3 regions of the Salinicola lusitanus genome follow, and region 1 is predicted to be linked to each of the others. Evidence: predicted binding sites of a transcription regulator. Region 1 holds the regulator's gene; each other region holds the start of a gene.
The links. Region 1 encodes LexA, which represses DNA repair genes until DNA is damaged. Its sites were predicted from a motif close to TACTGTNTANNTANACAGTA; they were not measured.

Region 1 (6,383 bases):
GGTAACCCAGGTCATTCGCCGGGACCCGTGGTGGGAAATCGTCGAGATAGCCCAGTTGGGTGGCGATGGAAACCATGCGTTCCATCGAGCGTCCCAGCAGCGCCACGCGACGATTGGTGCGCTCGGCAATCGCGCCCAGCGCCTTGATGCGAGCGATATTGCTGGCGAAACAGCTGACCACGACGCGTCCCCGGCACTCCCGGATGACCGACTCCAGCGCCTCGGCCGCTTCCGCTTCACTTCGGGAGTGCCCCTCGACGTCGGCATTGGTCGAGTCGGCCACGACGAGGTCCACCGGTGCCAGCGCCTGGAACTGGGCGGCGGAGAATGGCGCACCGATGAGCGGGCGTTCATCCAGTTTCCAGTCACCGGTATGCAGCACCTTGTGGCGCGGCGTGATGATGGAGAGGGCGCAGCTCTCCGGGATCGAGTGGGTCACTGGCAGGAAGGTCACGCCGAAAGGGCCGGCAGCCACCCGAGCGCCGGGCTGGATGGGCTTCAGTGCATCGACTCTCAGGCCCTGCTCCGAGAATTTGGCCCGCAACATCTCGATGGCCAGAGGCGTGGCGTAGACCGGGCAGTTCCAGCGAGGCCATATCCAGGCCAGGGCGCCGAGATGATCCTCATGACCATGGGTGATGAACACCGCGGAGGGGACCATCGCATGCGCCGCCAGATGGTCGACATCGGGAATCTGCAGGGGCTGATCGGGGAGGTCCTGGCGAATCGTCATGCCGCAATCCACGGCAATCCAGTGGCCGTCATAGCCATAGAGCGACAGATTCATGCCGATTTCACCGCATCCCCCCAGGGGATGGAATAGCAGCGGCGGATAAGTACGGGGGCGGATCTGTGCGCGCGGACGGAACATCGTCATCCTTGAAGGAGGAAATCTCGTTCCACTATAAGTCATGCGTCTCGACCCGCTCAAACGGGCGCAGACGCTGGTCGACGCTGACGAGTAGGGTACAATGCGCCGTTCGTCGGGAAGCGGCGTCACCTGGGATCGGGGCTGGTGTTGCCGTCGGCGGCTCCTCGTGCGGGTCGCCAGGGCGGCGGGTCATCGATGTGTCGTTGCTGCCGAGGTGATGCCGCCGCGCCGGGTTCGGTTTCGCAACCGGGCCGAATGGTCGGTTTGAGCGCTTTTACACCCCGAGCTCTTTCCTAAAGCGCTTATGCGTTAACAGAGTGTCCTCAGAGTTATGTCGCACAACTATCGTCTCATCGTTTCCTGTCCCGACCGCGTCGGTATCGTCTCGCGGGTGTCGGGCTTCATCGCCTCCCAGGAAGGCTCGATCATCGAAGCCAACCAGCATTCCGACCTGGCTACCGGGCGCTTCTTCATGCGCTACGACATTCAGGCCAATGCGCTGAGCGCCCAGGAGTTTCGAATCGCCTTCGCGCCCATCGCCGAAGAGTTCGAGATGAGCTGGCGCCTCAGCGACTCCGACCGACGCCAGCGGCTGGTGATCATGGTTTCCAAGGAGTCGCACTGTCTGGCCGATCTGCTCTATCGCTGGTCGGCCGGAGAGCTCGAGTGCGACATCCCGTGCGTGATCTCCAACCATGACGATCTGCGCGCCATGGTCGCCTGGTACGGGATTCCGTTCCATCACGTTCCGGTGGAGCCCGGCGACAAGGCGTCGGCCTTTGCCCAGACCGAGCGTCTGATAGCGGCGGCCGAAGCCGACAGCGTGGTACTGGCGCGATACATGCAGATTCTGCCACCCGATCTCTGCCAGCGGTACGCCGGGCGAGTCATCAATATCCACCACAGCTTCCTGCCGTCGTTCGCCGGGGCCAAGCCTTACCACCAAGCCTTCGAGCGTGGCGTCAAGCTGATCGGTGCCAGCTGCCACTACGTCACCGAGGAGCTCGACGCGGGGCCGATCATCGAACAGGACATCCAGCGCGTGTCGCATTGCCATACACCCCAGGACCTGGTGCGGCTGGGGCGCGATGTGGAAAAGGCCGTGCTCGCGCGTGGATTGCGATGGCATCTACAGGATCGCGTGCTCATTCACGGCAACAAGACGGTGGTGTTCTCCTGATCCGCGCCACCTGACGTTCAAGGCGTCGCCGGTTGGTCGCCGTCGAACAGGCCCAACTGGCGCTGCTCCTGCTCCGGCACCAGCCGCACGCCGACACCCAGCAGCCTGACCGGGCGCTCGCCTCGTCGCCATGCGCTCTCCAGCAGCTCATGGAAGCGCGCGTCGATGATGCCGCGAGCCCCCGTTTCCTGCGTGGTGCTGGAGAAGTCGTCGAAGCGTACTTTGACGAACTGCTTGGCAATGGCAGGATCGCCATGGCGGGCGACGCGATCGTGGAGTTTCTCGATCAGGGGCTCGAGCGCGCCGTGACAGTCACTCAGGTGGGGCAGGTCGCGGTCATAGGTGGTCTCGACGCTGACGGATTTGCGTTCACGCGAGACATTGACCGGACGGTCGTCGATGCCGTGCGCCAATTCGTGCAGACGGCGTCCGAACTTGCCGAACTGATCCAGCAGCTTGTCCATCGACTGGGCCCGGAGATCGGCACAACTGGCGATCCCCAAGGTATCGAGCTTGGTTGCCGTCGCCGGCCCGACGCCATGGAGTTTCCTGACCGGCAAGTCGGTAATGAACGACTCCATCTCCGTCGGCGGGATCACAAACAGGCCGTCGGGTTTGTCCCAGTCGCTGGCGATCTTGGCAAGGAACTTGTTGGGGGCGACGCCGACCGAGATGACGATGCCCGTTCTCGCCAGGGCTTCGTCCTTGAGCCAGCGAGCCATCCAGGTGGCGCTGCCCCGGAATCGGGTGACTTCGGTCACGTCGAGGTAGGCTTCATCGAGAGAGAGTGGCTCGACCAGCGGTGTCAGTTCGTGAAAGATCGCCTGGATCTGCTGCGATACTTCCCGATACTTGTTGAAGTCGGGCGGCAGCAGCTTCAACTCGGGACACAGACGCAGCGCTCGCGCCGTGGGCATGGCGGAGTGCACGCCGAATTGCCGCGCCGGGTAGTTGCAGGTAGCGATCACCCCCCGTCGCTCGGCACTTCCGCCGATCGCCAGCGGCGTATTCGCGAGCGACGGATCGTCGCGCATCTCCACGGCCGCGTAGAAGCAGTCGCAGTCGGCGTGCAGAATCTTGCGCATGGCGCCGGGCGATAGCCTCAGTGAAGGCCGGTGCCGTTGCCACCGCGAATGACGCCAACGCCGAGTCCCTCGATCTCCAGGTGCTGATGCTTCAGATCGATCACGATGGGCTCGAAGTCCGCATTCTCGGCGATGAGCGTGACCCGGCTACCCTGGCGCTGGAAGCGCTTGACGGTGACGTCGTCTTCCAGCCTTGCCACGACGATCTGGCCGTTGCGAATCTCCTGGGTGCGGTGAACGGCGAGCAGGTCGCCGTCGAAGATTCCGGCGTCCTTCATCGACAGTCCGCGAACCCGGAGCAGGTAGTCGGCGCTGGGCGTGAAATAGTCGGCCGGGAGGGGGCAGTATCGGTCGATGTGTTCGGTGGCCAGAATCGGGCTGCCCGCAGCGACGCTGCCGATCACCGGCAAGCCCTCGGCAGCGGCTTCGGCGGGCTCGGCTTCCTGCCCGCTGGTGGGCAGTCGGATCCCGCGGGAGGTGCCGGGTATCATGCGGATGACGCCCTTGCGGTCCAGCGCGCGCAAGTGCTCCTCGGCGGCGTTGGGGGAGCGGAACCCCAGCGCGCGGGCGATTTCGGCTCGTGTCGGCGGGTAGCCGAATTCGCCCATCGTCTTGACGATGAAATCATAGACGTTCTGCTGTCGTGCGGTGAGCGGTCGCGCCATCGGTCTCTCCCGGGCCTTGAGGGTCAATCAGGCGATTTGGGGCCTGCTTGGATTGCCAGGCGTTATCCAACTGGACATGGATCGGATTGGGTGGCGTCCGATCCGCAGCCAGGCGTGTTCATGCATACAGGCTGGAATTGTATCCAGTCGTTGGCGATGAGGGAAGTCTTTCGCGCCCGGACTGGGAGACCCGGAACTCCAGGTCCGACGAAATGCTCGATTGTGTGGCTTGTGTGGGAATGATTAGAATCATAATCGTTCTAAGTCGTTGTTCTCAGGCACGAGGTATGACATGGCCCGACCCGACACCGTTACTCGTATTCTCGATACGGCGGAGGTCCTTTTTGCCGAAAAGGGGTTCGCTGAAACCTCGCTGCGCAACATCACGACCCGGGCCAAGGTCAATCTGGCGGCGGTGAATTATCATTTTGGGTCCAAGAAAGCGTTGATCCAGGCCGTGTTTGCCCGCTATCTCGATCCCTTCTCGGAGCGGCTGAATCTGGCGCTGGATGGGCTGGAGGCTCGCTACCGGAACGGGGGCGTGCCACTCGAGGTACTGCTGGAGCAGCTTGCCACCAGCGTTCTGGAGGTGCCCGCCGAACGTAACAGCCTCAAGGTCTTCATGAAGCTGCTGGGGTTGGCCTATACGCAGGCCCAGGGACATCTGCGGCGCTACATCCAGGAGCACTACGGGGAGACGTTCCACCGTTTCGTCCGCTGCCTGCGACTGGCGACGCCGGACCTGCCGGATGCCGAGCGATTCTGGCGACTCCATTTCATGCTGGGCACGGTGATCTTCACCCTGTCCGGACTGGATGCGCTGAGGGATATCGCCGACAGCGAGTATCAGGAACACATGTCGGTCAGGGAGCTGATCCGCCACCTTCGTCCGGTCGTGGTGGCCGGCATGCAGGCGCCGCTGCCTGCGTCCCTCGAGAAGGTCGGTTCGGCTGTCGAGTGAGAGGATGACTCCTGGCACCCTCGGCCTCTGTCATGGGAACCCACTGTCGTCTAGAATCGGGCGCTCAATGGTCTCAGGTGTTAGCTATGACTCAACCTCTCGGCCCGGTCATGCTGGATGTCGAAGGCACCCAGTTACGTGACGAAGAGCGCCAGTTGATCTCGCGAGCGGAGGTCGGTGGTGTCTTGCTGTTTGCCAGGAACACCCCGGACGTCGCCACGACCCAGGCGTTGATCGGCCAGATTCGCGAGTGTCGCCCCGATATCCTGGTTGCGATCGATCAGGAAGGTGGTCGGGTGCAGCGCTTGAAGGAGGGCGTGACGCAGATACCGCCCATGGCGGTACTGGGCCACCACTTCGCGGAGTCCCCCGAGTCGGCATTGACCCTGACCCAGGACGCCGGCTGGCTGCTGGGCATGGAGATGGCCGCTTGCGGGTTCGATCTGAGTTTCGCGCCTGTGCTCGATCTCGACGACGACCAGTCGCCCGCCATCGGGTCGCGAAGTTTCTCGCCGGATCCGGAGGTGGTCGCCGTGCTGGCGGGCGCCTTCATCGAGGGGCTCCACGAAGCGGGCATGGTCGCTGTCGGCAAGCACTTTCCCGGCCACGGGGGAGCGCGGCAGGACTCTCATTTCGGGGTTGCCGAGGATCCGCGCTCCCTGGCGGAGCTGCGCGAGCACGACCTGGTGCCTTTCGCCAGGCTCGCCACCAAGCTGGATGGCATCATGCCGGCTCACGTCATCTACTCCGCGTTCGACGATCGGCCCGCCGGGTTCTCTCCCAGCTGGCTCGGGATGCTGCGCGAGGAGCTCGGTTTCAAGGGCGCCATCTTCTCGGATGATCTGACCATGGCGGCGGCGCACGCCGCCGGGTCACCCAGCGAGCGGGCCGAAGCGGCCTGGGGGGCCGGTTGCGACATGGCCGTCATCTGCAATGCTCCCGCAGCAGCACGCGAGATCGTCGCGGCCTGTGAGGGGCGCCAGGCCCAGCGTGTCGCCAAACTGCGTTACGCCCGCGCCCGCCCCACGCTGGCGTCGCTCGCCGCGATCTCCCGCTGGCGGCGCACCCACGTCCGTCTCGAATCGCTCAACGAGTCCGAATGACGGGTAGAGACCCTCTGTTTTCCCGCGACGGCCGGTGATGACCCTGGCCGTCGCTCTTTCCATGGTGAACCGTAGACGATGAATCAACCCCCCTCGATCGACGCCCTGAGCTCGATGCAGGAAGTGATGGACAACGCCGATTGCCTGATCGACCAGGCGCAGGTGGAACAGGCGCTGGACCGCATGGCGGCCGATATCACGAACCAGTTGGGCGACAAGCTGCCGGTCTTCTATTGCGTCATGAACGGCGGCCTGATCACCACCGGACATCTGCTGACGCGGCTCGGTTTTCCGCTGGAAGTCGACTATCTGCACGCTACCCGCTATCGCGGTGGTATCCGCGGCGGTGAGCTGTTCTGGCGAGTGTCGCCGGAGATTCCCATGGCCGGTCGCCATGTCGTGATCGTCGACGACATTCTCGACGAGGGCGCCACGCTGGCGGCCATTCTCGATTACTGCCGCCAGGCTGGCGCGGCGAGCATCTCGACGGCGGTGCTGGTCGACAAGCGACACGATCG
Region 2 (6,383 bases), 1.0 Mb from region 1:
ATATTTTAGGCGGCTGGCGCCAGCTCCGGCAAGCCGCCACGTGGAACATCGAGGAATGGCGTTATAGCTTCCTCGTCGCTCAGCGTTGATCGCGCCAGGCATAGAGCAGATCCAGCGCCGCCCGCGGTGTCAGCGAGTCGACGTCGAGCGACTCCAGTGCTTCGAGCACCGGATGCGGTGTCGCGGCGAACAGGTCCGCCTGCTGCGGTCCCGTCGGTTGGGCGTGCATGCCCGACATCTCCGGCATCGCGGCAGGCTGCTCGAGACTGGCCAGCTTGTCGCGGGCGCGGGCAATCACGCTCTGGGGCACGCCGGCGAGCTGGGCGACCTGGAGGCCGTAGCTCTGGCTGGCCGGCCCCTCCTCGACGCGGTGCATGAAGACGATCCCGTCGCGGTGCTCCGCGGCGGTGAGATGCACGTTGGCGACGGTCTCCTGCTGTTCGGCCAGTGCGGTCATCTCGAAGTAATGCGTGGCGAACAGGGTGAAGGCACGCTGGCTGGCGAGATGCTCGGCGCTGGCCCAGGCCAGCGAGAGGCCGTCGAAGGTACTGGTGCCGCGGCCGATCTCGTCCATCAGCACCAGGCTCTCGGCGGTGGCGTTGTGGAGGATGCTGGCCGTCTCGGTCATCTCCACCATGAACGTGGAGCGGCCACCGGCCAGGTCGTCGCTGGAGCCGATCCGGGTGAAGATCCGGTCCACCGGGCCGATCTCGGCACTCTCCGCCGGAACGAAACTGCCGGTATGGGCGAGCAGGGCGATCAGCGCCGCCTGACGCATGTAGGTCGACTTGCCGCCCATGTTGGGGCCGGTGATGACCAGCATGCGGCGATCGTCATCGAGGATCAGGTCGTTGGGCACGAACGGGTGCTGGCTGACATGTTCGACCACGGGGTGGCGGCCGCCGAGGATATGGAAACCCGGTGTCTCCGAGAGCCTCGGCCGCACGAAATCCAGGTTCTGGGCGCGTTCGGCAAAGGCGCAGAGCACGTCGAGCGCACCCAGCGAGCGACCGGTGGCCTGCAGCGCGTCGAGTTCGGCATTGAGGGTATCGATCAGGCTTTCGTAGAGCAGCTTCTCCCGCGCCAGCGCACGCGACTTGGCCGACAGCGCCTTGTCCTCGAACTCCTTGAGCTCGGGGATGATGAAGCGCTCGGCGTTCTTCAGCGTCTGGCGACGGATGTAGTCCGCCGGCACCTCGCGGGCCTGGGCGCGCGGGATCTCGATGTAGTAGCCGTGAACCCGGTTGTAGCCGACCTTGAGGCCGGACAGGCCGGTGCTTTCGCGCTCACGAAGCTCGAGCTGGACCAGGTAGTCGCCGGCATGCTCGGCCAGGCCGCGATACTCGTCGAGTTCGGCATCGAAACCTTCGCGGATGACCCCGCCATCCCGGATCACCACCGGCGGGTTGTCGATCAGTGCCTGGGTCAGGGTGGCGGCCAGTTCGGGATAGGGATGGATATGGCGGGCGAGGTCGTCCAGTGCGCTTTCGCCCTCGATACGCTCGAGGTCGGCCTGCAGTGTCGGCAGCACGTTGAGCGCGTCGCGCAGGCGGGCCAGATCCCGGGGCCGGGCGCTGCGCAGTGCCACGCGGGCCAGTATCCGCTCGACATCGCCAACCTCCTTGAGTGGCTCGCGGATCAGCAGGTACTGGTCGGCGTCGAGCAGCAGTTGTACCGCTGCCTGGCGGGCACCGATCTGATGCCGGTCACGCAGTGGCCGATTGAGCCAGCGCTTGAGCAGACGCGACCCCATCGGCGTGACGGTCGTGTCGAGCACGCTGGCCAGGGTGTTGTCGCCGCTGCCGCCGAGGTTGATGTCGATCTCGAGATTACGGCGGCTGGCGGCATCGATCACCACCGATTCGTCACGGCTCTCGACGCTCAGCGCGGTGACGTGGGGCAACCGGGAACGCTGAGTGTCCCTGGCGTAGTCGACCAGCACTCCGGCGGCGACCAGCGCGGTTTCGAGGTGGGTGCAGCCGAAGCCCCTGAGATCCGCGACCTCGAACTGGTCGCACAGCAGGCGATTGGCCGTTTCCAGGTCGAAATGCCAGTCGTTCTGACGTTTCAGGCCGCGCCGCTCCGTCAGCGACGGCGGGAGGTCGAGGCTTTCGGCGATCAGCAGTTCGGCGGGCTGCAGGCGATGAATCTCGGCCAGCATGTCGGCCTCGCCATCGATCTCGAGCACGCTGAAGCGGCCGCTGGAAAGTTCCAGCCAGGCAATGCCCCAGCGTTCGCCGGTGCGATGGAGGGCGACCAGCAGGTTGTCGCGGCTGGCATCGAGCAGCGCTTCGTCGAGCAGCGTTCCCGGTGTGACGATGCGCACGACGCGGCGCTCCACCGGCCCCTTGGCCGTGCTCGGATCGCCGATCTGCTCGCAGATGGCCACCGACTGACCGGACTTGACCAGGCGCGCCAGGTAGGACTCGACGCTATGGTAGGGAATACCCGCCATGGGGATCGGCTTGCCGGCCGACTGGCCACGGGCCGTCAGCGTGATGTCGAGCAGTTGCGAAGCCCGCTTGGCGTCGTCGTAGAAAAGCTCATAGAAATCGCCCATCCGGTAGAAGAGCAGTACATCCGGATGCTCGCGCTTGATCTTGAGATACTGCGCCATCATTGGCGTATGCTGGGTGCTCTTGCTGGAGGCCGCGTCCTGCATGGGTTTCAGGGTTACTCCGTTTTTCTGTGGGGCATCAATGGGGTAAAAGCGCCGCGTCTCGGCATCTCGATCCAGATGCGCTCGGCCTCGGACTGGCTCTCGGTGTCGATCCCTTTCGTATGGACCTTCACCAGCATCGAGTCGTCCTTGTGCCCCGTCTGCTTTGCGATGAGGGCAAGGTTACCACGCGGTGGCTGGGTCCGGCACCGCGCGACGCGGCGGTCGCCTTAGAGGGGATCATGCATCAGGTGTAGTGATTTCAGCCTGAGTGCCCGCCGATAACTCGTTACAGTGTGTGAAATCGGCACTCGAGGACTCACATATGGCCCGGTTGGTGCTCAACCACCTCAGCGATTCCACGTATCGCCTGTTGGCTATCGAAGCCAACAAGCGCAACGTGAATCTCAGCGAACTGGCCGTCGTGCTGCTGGAGATCGCCGTCGCCGAACTGGCGGCGCGTCATCCGGCGATGATCCCCCCGGATCGGGATCCCCGCGAACCGGACTGAACCGCCTCCCGCCGTCGCCTTGCCCCGTCAGGGCGTGCTCGACCCTTCGCGATACCAGACATCCTCACAGCACTTCCGCAACCATTGCACGACCCAGGATTCTCCGCATACTGAATGACGGTCGGTTTTCCGTTGGTGCTCGGTCGCTGCTATCCGGAGAGTGAAGGTCGGCGAGCGGGACGAGCCCTGAGAGAGGAAGTTGTCATGACGAACGCGTCGATACCGCGTCAGGATGCCGAATCGGATTGCGAGGCGCTCTCCCGGCGCCTGGGGGAGGCCTGTCTGGCCCAGGACATCCGGCTGACCACGGCGGAATCCTGTACCGGCGGCGGCGTGGCCAGCGCCATCACGGCGATCGCCGGCAGCTCCGCCTATTTCGAGACCGGCTACGTGACCTATGCCAACGCGGCCAAGCGGCGCCTGCTGGGAGTGTCCCAGGCCACCTTGGAGACCCATGGCGCTGTCAGCGAGCAGACCGTCAGGGAGATGGTCATCGGCGCCTGCCGCGACAGCGGGGCCGATCTCGGTGTCTCGGTCAGCGGCGTCGCCGGCCCGGCAGGGGGCAGCCCGGACAAGCCCGTGGGTACGGTGTGGTTCGCCTGGGGCAACCAGCACCATCAGCGGGTGGAGCGTCATCACCTGCCGGGCGATCGTCGGCAGGTCCGTGAGGCGGCGGTTGCCGTGGCGCTGTCGGGGCTGGTCGAGTCGGTGACGGAAGGTCGGCCCGGCGGGCCTCGGCGATGACAGAGTCGTCGACGTCCGACGCTTCGCGACGGCAGGATTGAAAATCTTCGGCGGGGGATAGGCGAGAGCGCTTTTTTTCGCCATACTACTGTCTAACCATACAGTACGTGAGCCGAGCGCCGTGATCGGCGCTGCCCCGCCTCACTTCGTGCATCCATAGGAGACGTTCATGGCACAGGACGAAAACCGCAGCAAGGCACTCAATGCGGCACTGTCGCAGATCGATCGTCAATTCGGCAAAGGCACCGTGATGCGCTTGGGCGACACCCCGCGTACCGCGATCCCGGTGGTGTCGACAGGGTCTCTGGGCCTGGATATCGCGCTGGGTGTGGGCGGGTTGCCCTATGGTCGTGTGGTCGAGATCTTCGGTCCGGAGTCCTCGGGCAAGACGACCCTGACGCTGTCGGTGATCGCCCAGGCCCAGAAGGACGGCAAGACCTGCGCCTTCGTCGATGCCGAGCACGCCCTCGACCCGAGCTACGCCGAAAAACTGGGAGTCGATCTCGACGAGCTGCTAGTCTCCCAGCCCGATACCGGCGAGCAGGCTCTCGAGATCTGCGACATGCTGGTACGCTCCGGTGGCGTCGACGTCATCATCATCGATTCCGTGGCGGCGCTGACGCCGCGGGCGGAGATCGAAGGGGAGATGGGCGATTCCCACGTCGGCCTCCAGGCGCGCCTGATGTCCCAGGCACTGCGCAAGATCACCGGCAACATCAAGAACGCCAACTGCATGGTGGTGTTTATCAACCAGATTCGCATGAAGATCGGCGTGATGTTCGGCAGCCCCGAGACCACGACCGGGGGCAACGCGCTGAAGTTCTACTCCAGCGTGCGCCTCGACATTCGCCGCATCGGTTCGGTCAAGCAGGGCGACGAGGTCACCGGCAACGAAACCCGGGTCAAGGTGGTGAAGAACAAGGTGGCGCCGCCGTTCCGCCAGTCCGAGTTCCAGATCCTGTATGGCAAGGGTATCTACCATGCCGGTGAGGTGATCGATCTTGGCGTGCAGTGCAACCTGGTCGACAAGGCGGGGGCCTGGTACAGCTACAAGGGCAGCAAGATCGGCCAGGGCAAGGCCAACGCCGCCCAGTATCTCGAGGAGCATCCCGAGGTGATGACCGAGATCGAGACGCAGATCCGGGCCCAGCTGCTCGCGGTGCCGGCGACCAAGGAGAAGGAGCCCGAAGCGGCTGTCGCCGAGGGCGATGATGCCGGTGATACGCTGCTGTAAGCCGCTATCGATGGAGGCGGGGGGATTGATGGCTGAGCGTAACGGCGTCCTCTGTCATGAGGAGACCTCTCGTGATGAGGTCTCTCGTGACGAAGCCCTCCGGGAGCTCTCTCCCAGAGACGTTGCCATTCGGATCCTGGCTCGGCGCGAATATGCTCGTGCCGAGCTGGAGACGCGAATGAGCGCGAAGGGCCTGGACAGCGCGGATATTCGACAGGCGCTGGACGACCTGGCGAGGGAGGGGCTTCAATCCGATGCCAGATTCGCCGAGGTTTTCGTCCGCTCCCGCATCGCGCGTGGCCAGGGGCCTGTCAGGATTCGAGTCGATATGGCACAGCGGGGGATCGATGAGTCGCTGATGGCGTTGGCTTTCGAGAGCGAGGCCCCAGACTGGAAGGAACTGGCGAGCCAGGCCCTCGCCAAGCGCTTCGACTCACCGGGCTCGACACCCAGGGAACGCGCCAAGAGAGAGCGCTTCCTGGCGGGGCGGGGCTTCGAGTTCGAACAGGTTCGCCATGCCATCAGACACGCCTGGCCAGAAGGCACCCGCTGACCCCTCAGCGTCAATTCCATGCCAGCCCCCGGCTCCGGGGGATCCCCTCTTCGATTCCCTACCTCCTGCCCATCGCCGTGACCCGACGGTGGTTCGACGCCCCGACGCCTCGTTGACGGGGCATCCCGAAGCGGCGTCCGGGCGCACGCGATATTCGCAGGACCCCTCGCTTACCCGCCGGCTGCCCGTCCCTCGTGACAAGGGTGTCGGGCAGCCGGCAATGGTGTCGCACTCGACAGACTATCGGCCGACCACGTTATACTAATGCGCTTTGCGATGGCAGGAGAGGCGTTCACGGCGTCTCTCCATTGCCGGATTCTGCGTCGCCACGTGGTCTGCTAGCCGCCGTGGGCACGCCTATCGCCACGGATTGTTTATGAAAAGTGCAGATATCAGACAGGCTTTCCTGAGCTTCTTCGAGGAGCGCGGGCACACGATCGTCCCTTCCGCCTCTCTGGTGCCGGAAAACGATCCCACGCTTCTCTTCACCAATGCCGGCATGGTGCCGTTCAAGGATGTGTTCCTGGGACGGGATCCGCGCCCCTACGTGCGTGCCACCTCGGCCCAGCGCTGCGTACGTGCCGGTGGCAAGCACAACGACCTCGACAACGTCGGCTATACCGCTCGCCACCACACCTTCTTCGAGATGATGGGCAACTTCAGCTTCGGCGACTATTTCAAG
Region 3 (6,383 bases), 980 kb from region 1:
TGGACGCGGGCGGTAGCCTCCGCAGCTTGAACCGACACTCGCTTTCGTACTGTTCCCTTCGGCCGCTCACCATGAGCGGCTTTTTTCGTCCAGCCACCCATCGCATCACCGTCGCAGCCTTTCCCTCGGGTCTCGGGAAAAAAGGATCGACATCGTCGAGGTGCTCCCCGCCGCGCATCGCACTCTCCTTTACGCTGGTGCGTTCCTTTCGAGATGAAGGTAGGTGGGATCGAAGTCACCCGCCTCCTGGAGCTCGTCCCAGTCGAGCACGGTGATATGAGTTCGAGTCACCAGGAGAAGTCCCTGTTTGGCGAGCATCCCGTAGACTCGACTCATGTGGACTGAGCTGATGCCAAAGGCATCGGCCAGATTCGCTTGAGTGACTGGAAACTTGAAGGAGCTCCCTTCCGTAAGGCCTACCGCTTTGAGACGCATCATCAGTTCACAGACCAGATGCGCTACCCTTCCAAAGGCTTCACGCTGACCAATGTTGAGCATCCAGTCTCTGTATATGGCCGCGTCGATCAACGTCTCGCGCCACAGGGCGACCCCCAACCGAGGGTAGGTATCGCACACTTGCTGTATCTTCTCGTGGGGGATATAGCCCACGGTGCAGGAACTGATCGGAGCGAGGCCAAAATCCATCACCCCAAGGTGCAGGCTCTGAATATCGGGGATATCCCCCGGGACATGGATTGCCATGATCTGACGCCCGCCGTCGGACGTCAGTTTGTAGATGCAGGTAAAGCCCTCGATCACCACGCAGCACTGCGTGGGCCGCTCTCCCATGCGCACGATGTCGTGACCCGGTTCCAGCGAGGCTATCTCCAAGGGCAAATCTCTAAGCGCTCGGATCTCTTCATTCGACACGGGATGAATACTTTGCAGCCTTCGGATCAGCAAATCGTTCGGCGAAATTGAGCGGGTCATAAGCAAGTTCACATCAGAGGATTGGGCCAAGATAACTCCCTGAGAATAGCCGATGTTGTGCCTTTCGCTGTGACCGGCAGCAAGTCTCTCAGCTACGCGGTTCGGCCTTCTCGTCCTGCTTCACTCGCCGTGTCCTGGGCCCGAGCCGGGCCCAGGACAGGAGTTGACGTGAAGTAGCTCCTCCCTCGTGGAAGACAAAGCACCAATGGCACTCGAGCTTAACGTATGTTGGGAGCCTCTCCTCCGCATTGATTTAGCCTCACAGCGTGGCCGCGATTTCGCGGTCCAACATCTGCGGAGAACATCATGTTCCAGCATTCATCGAAGCTTCAGTACCCCGTAAAGGTCGACGCGCCCGATCCCCAGTTCGCGATGCTTTTGCAGCAAGCGATCGGCGGGGTCGAGGGCGAGATCCGCGTTGCGATGCAGTACTTCTTCCAGGCCATGGGAGCACGCGGCGATGACCGCATCCGCGACTTGCTCATGTCGACGGCAACGGAAGAACTCTCGCATATCGAGATGCTCGGCCACGCCGTCGCGCTCAACCTGGAAGGTGCCCCAGTCTCCTATCAGGAGGAGTCGGCCAAGGACCCCATCATCAACGCGATACTCGGCGGCGCCAATCCGCGCCACCTGCTGTCGTCCGGGCTGTCGGCAATGCCGGTCAATGCCAACGGCGTACCGTTCGACATGAGCCATGTCTATGCGACCGGCAACATCGCCGCGGACATGATGGCCAACGTTGCTGCGGAATCCGGTGGCCGCGTCCTGGCCTCGCGGCTCTACAATTGGACCGACGACAAGGGCATGAAGGACTTTCTCTCGTTCCTCATCGCCCGTGACACCTATCATCAACAGCAGTGGCTAGCGGTGATCGAAGAGCTGGGCGGACTCGAGAAGAATTTGCCGATTCCAAACTCCACCCCCGAGGCTCACGAAGCGACAGAGCACTCCTACTACTACCTCAACACCCTGACCGACAAGAAGGCGCCTGAGGGGCGCTGGAACACGGGTCCGTCGCTAGACGGCCGAGCGGAGTACTCCACACGTCAGCAGCCGGAGCCGGAGGGCCAGGAGCCCTCTCTCGGCAAAGCGCGCAAAGGCTCTGGCGCCCAAAACGAACAGATGTAGTCTCTTACCTTCGGCCCATCGCCACGATGGGCCTTCAATCCTCTGTCCCCTAGCCCATTGGCCACAGGGATTAGCGGTTTCCGCTGGAGAATCTTCCTGAAGAGGGCCTGACTGTAAGCAATTCGAGCGACTTGCCTACTTGATGACTCTTGCCTGATACTGTACATATATCCAGCAATCTCAGGGAGCACGCTGTCATGTCCGCACAGTTCAAAGCCGCCGCGTCGTATCAGCAGTTGACCCGCCGCATCCAGCGACAGATCGCCCGGGCGCGCGATCGTGAGCAGTATGCTGTCACTGTCTACCGCTTCGACGAGGACGATCCCGTCGCCTGGGAGCGTATGCTCAACGAATTCGAGGAACTGGAAGACGTCTCGGTCAATCGTGTCGGCGCCGCCGAGGCGCTGGTCACCTGGAACGCGGCGGAAACGGAAGCGGCGTCATGACCACCTTTGTCGGTATCGTCCAGGCCGACCCGGGCGCGCCGCCCTACTCGAGCTCTCTCGCCACCGGCGAGGCCCGCGCGAGCTTGCTGCCGCCCGCGCAGGACTAGCTCGAACGACGCCGGGTCCGAACGTCACACGATCGCCTCTTGCGCCCGAGCACGGGCCCGCCGAGCCCCATCCAGGTGATCGGCCGGTGGCCGGCTCACTGGACCGAGCCCCACCGCTTCCGGCCGGAGGCGGCGATACGAAATAGTGGCGATCGAGATCGAGACTTTCGCGATACTCTCAAGATTCCGGTTCGAGCTTGGCGAGTGCGGTATCCGCCAGCGGGTGCCGCTCGAGCTGATCGCGTTTCACCCCAGCTTCCATGCATGGCTGAGACCTGGCCATACAAGAGGATCGTGGCTACCCGCGTTGATGTCTGGACGTATTCGAACGGATTAGCCCAGTCACCGTGCGGGCTGGAGGGCGATAGAGGGATATTTTCGGACGTGTCTGATTACTGAAATGGAGCGGGTGAAGGGAATCGAACCCTCGTCTTAAGCTTGGGAAGCTTCTGCTCTACCATTGAGCTACACCCGCCACGGGCTAGATCGTAAGTCCGGGAACTTGGCCTTTGCAAGCCTGTATTTCGCTGCCGTCCATCCCGGTCGTGCATCAACGGCGGACAAGAGAGAGCCCGGCCCTCCTGAGGAAGACCGGGCTCTCGATCAGCTTGCGCCTGGCCAGCTGACGGCCCGGGGGAGTGGCCCCCGATTCCCTGGCGCAGCCGTCCTTGGTGAATACCGTGATATCTTCCTTGGCCACCAGTGAAAAGCTCAATCGTCACGCCGTGGAAGGTACGAGTCTTCCAAGGGATAACCTTGAGACTGCACCAATAAAGAGGATTTTAAAATTAACGTGCGTTAATTATTAAGGGGTTGTTTAGTAGAGATTTGTAACGATAAAACACACTAACCGACTGAACAGGTAGTGGCGAAACGTAAGAAAAGGGATCGGGGACATCATTAATCAGCGTCAAAAAAATCCCCGACCGAAGTCGGGGAACCAAGGATCTACAACGAATCTCGATTTTATCTTCTCCCCTGGGAGGGAAATAGAGCCAATGATCTGATTTTTTTGTAAGACATTGCCGACAAAATAGAACTGCTCTTGTATATCTATCCCGCTTGTTGACACGATTCCGTGGCTTCAGCGCACCCGCTAGACGACGTCACGCACCCGCTCCCAGGCGTGCTCGAGATGCTCACTCAATGCCGTTACCAAGGCAGGCGCATCCCGTCGCTCGAGAGAGTCGATCATCGATTCATGCTCGGCAACGGCTGCCGCCCACTTCTCCTCGCCCTCGTGCCCGATGAATCGAACTCGCTTGAGTTTCGATTGAAGTGAACCATGAACCTGAACCAGCGAGTCATTGTGACTCAGCGCCACGATGGCGGAGTGAATGCGCTGGTTCGTCTTGTAATAGTCGAGCCGGTTTCCTTCGCGATAGTGAACCAGCATCTCGTTGTGCAGCGCGCGCACCCCCGCAATCTCCTCGTCGCTCGCTTCGGTACAGGCCAAGCGCCCTGCCAGCTCCTCGAGCGTACGGATCAATACCAGCATGTCCTGGATGTCCTTTGCCGAGAAACGTCGAACCGAGGCGCCACGCTGTGGCGTCAGTTCCACCAACCCCTCACTGGCCAGATAGCGAAGCGCCTCTCGTAGAGGCGTCCGCGAGACGCCGAGCCGTTCGCAAAGTGGACCTTCGTAGATCCGTTTCCCCGGCTCGAGCTCACCCTCGATGATCATGTCACGGAGATGGCTGGTGATCGCATCGTGAAGCGAGTGCCTGGCAATCGCGGAACGTGGCGATGTCGTGTCGGACATGGCTGATCTCTTCATGGGTAGGGAACCGTTGGTCGAAATAGGCGCCTGCAATGTCTCGATTCAGCCCTGAGCCGTCCCTGCGCGACCCGGCTCAGCCGAAAAGCGTGCTGCCATCATACTGCGCTAGCCGACACCTTCACCTCAATACCAACGTATAATGTATACATTTTGGTTTTGAGCGCAATCTCCTCTCAAGCAGGCACTCCGCCTCGAAGAATCAGGAGATACCATGACGCCTTCATCATCGCGCAAAGCCGCGCCCGAGTTGCCGATCATCGCCCTGGCCATGGGCGATCCCGCCGGCATCAGCCCAGAGCTGACAGCCAGGCTGGCCGCAGACGAGACCGTCAAGCGAGCCGCACGCCTGGTCATCATCGGCGACCGTCGAATATTCGACGAAGGTGCCCGCACCGCCGGTCTCTCGCCGACGCTAGACGCGATCGACGAGCAGAGCCCGCTTGCCGATCTTGCGAGCACACCGGCATTTCTCGATCTTGCCAACCTGGCGCCGGAAGATGTCGATCCGGGCGAGGCGACTCCGGCCGGCGGTGAATTCGCTTCGGCCAACTTCCGTCACGCGCTCGCGCTGGCCCACGACGGTCGGGTCGACGCGGTCTGCTTCACGCCGTTCAACAAGAAGGCGATGCGCTATGCCAACCCCGGTTATGACGACGAGATTCGCTTCGTGGCGGATGCCATCGGCTTCGACGGCAAGGCTCGTGAATTCAATATTCTCGAATCGGTCTGGAATGCGCGGGTCACCTCCCACATCCCGCTGAAAGACGTCGCCGCCGCCCTGAGCCCGGAGTCGATCATCGACGAGCTGACGCTGACCCATCGCTGCCTGCAGCAGGCCGGGCATGACCGTCCACGCATCGCCGTCGCCGGCCTCAACCCTCACGCCGGCGACGGCGGCAGCTTCGGCATGGAGGAGATCGACATCATCGAGCCGGCGATCCGGCGCGCCCGCGAACAGGGGCTGGAGGTCGAAGGCCCCTTCCCCGCCGACACCGTCTTCCTCCGCGCGGTGAAAGAGGGCTTCCACGCGGTACTGACCATGTACCACGACCAGGGGCAGATCGCGATGAAGATGATGGGATTCGACAGCGGCGTGACGATGCTCGGTGGTCTCCCGTTCCCGGTCTGCACGCCGGCTCACGGAACGGCCTATGACATTGCCGGTCGCGGCATCGCCGATCTGGGCGCCTCCCGACAGGCGTTGCTGCTCGCCGCGCGCATGGCTGACCAGGCACGCAAGGCGGGCGTCTGAAATTTCATCGCCGCGGCTTCCGCCAGTGGCGCTGAAAGGTAGTGGCAGGTCCGATTCGACACAGCTCACGAGCGTCACCGACAAGAGCAACAACGCAAGAACCGACAGGAGAAACGCCATGTACAAGCGCAACCCCCTTTCCGCCCATCAGCTCAAGCCTCTGGCCCTGTTCTTTGCCGCACTCACCGTCTCCGGGAGCGCGCTCGCCTGGCAACCGGAACGCCCCGTCGAGTTCGTGGTGACCTCCGGTGCCGGCGGCGGTACCGACACCTTCGCGCGCACCGTGCAGTCGATCATCGGCAAGCACAAGCTGATGGACAAATCGATCATCGTCTCCAACAAGGGCGGAGGCAGCGGCGCCGAGGGCTACGTCTATTCGGCCTCTTCCCCGGATGATCCCTACAAGCTGACGTTCGGCACCAACAACGAGTACCTGCTGCCCGAAGTCGGGGAGATGCCCTACGCCGCCGACGACCTGCAACCGGTGGCGGCCATGGCCATGGACGAATTCCTGATCTGGGTGAACGGTGACGCCGACTACGCCAGCGCCAAGGATTTCATCGATGCCGCCAAGCAGAACCCCGGTAAGATGCAGTTCGCCGGCAGCCAATCCAAGGACACCGACCAGACGCTGGTCAGCATGATCGAGGAAGCCACCGGCGCCGATTTCCGCTACGTGCCCTTCAACGGCGGCAGCCAGGCGCTGGTGCAACTGGCGGGCGGCCATGTCGACGCCA

Region 2: recA (recombinase RecA) is a predicted target of LexA. The motif match lies at 4,001-4,020, and genes of this name have one in related genera.
Region 3: AAGT95_RS13040 (DUF1654 domain-containing protein) is a predicted target of LexA. The motif match lies at 2,219-2,238, and genes of this name have one in related genera.

The regions. Positions count from the first base shown of each region.
Region 1 is NZ_CP151919.1:3,876,325-3,882,707, reverse strand. It holds gene AAGT95_RS17530 (ribonuclease J) at 1-871, opposite strand, end outside; gene purU (formyltetrahydrofolate deformylase) at 1,203-2,051, shown strand; gene dinB (DNA polymerase IV) at 2,069-3,136, opposite strand; gene lexA (transcriptional repressor LexA) at 3,154-3,801, opposite strand; gene AAGT95_RS17510 (TetR/AcrR family transcriptional regulator) at 4,094-4,762, shown strand; gene nagZ (beta-N-acetylhexosaminidase) at 4,849-5,865, shown strand; gene AAGT95_RS17500 (hypoxanthine-guanine phosphoribosyltransferase) at 5,944-6,383, shown strand, end outside.
Region 2 is NZ_CP151919.1:130,046-136,428, reverse strand. It holds gene mutS (DNA mismatch repair protein MutS) at 80-2,662, opposite strand; gene AAGT95_RS00610 (hypothetical protein) at 2,985-3,170, shown strand; gene AAGT95_RS00605 (CinA family protein) at 3,375-3,914, shown strand; gene recA (recombinase RecA) at 4,084-5,148, shown strand; gene AAGT95_RS00595 (regulatory protein RecX) at 5,276-5,701, shown strand; gene alaS (alanine--tRNA ligase) at 6,078-6,383, shown strand, end outside.
Region 3 is NZ_CP151919.1:2,901,171-2,907,553, reverse strand. It holds gene AAGT95_RS13055 (hypothetical protein) at 1-30, shown strand, start outside; gene AAGT95_RS13050 (Crp/Fnr family transcriptional regulator) at 190-960, opposite strand; gene AAGT95_RS13045 (manganese catalase family protein) at 1,237-2,061, shown strand; gene AAGT95_RS13040 (DUF1654 domain-containing protein) at 2,259-2,507, shown strand; tRNA gene AAGT95_RS13035 (tRNA-Gly) at 3,016-3,089, opposite strand; gene AAGT95_RS13030 (hypothetical protein) at 3,165-3,329, opposite strand; gene AAGT95_RS13025 (GntR family transcriptional regulator) at 3,711-4,376, opposite strand; gene AAGT95_RS13020 (4-hydroxythreonine-4-phosphate dehydrogenase PdxA) at 4,606-5,646, shown strand; gene AAGT95_RS13015 (tripartite tricarboxylate transporter substrate binding protein) at 5,765-6,383, shown strand, end outside.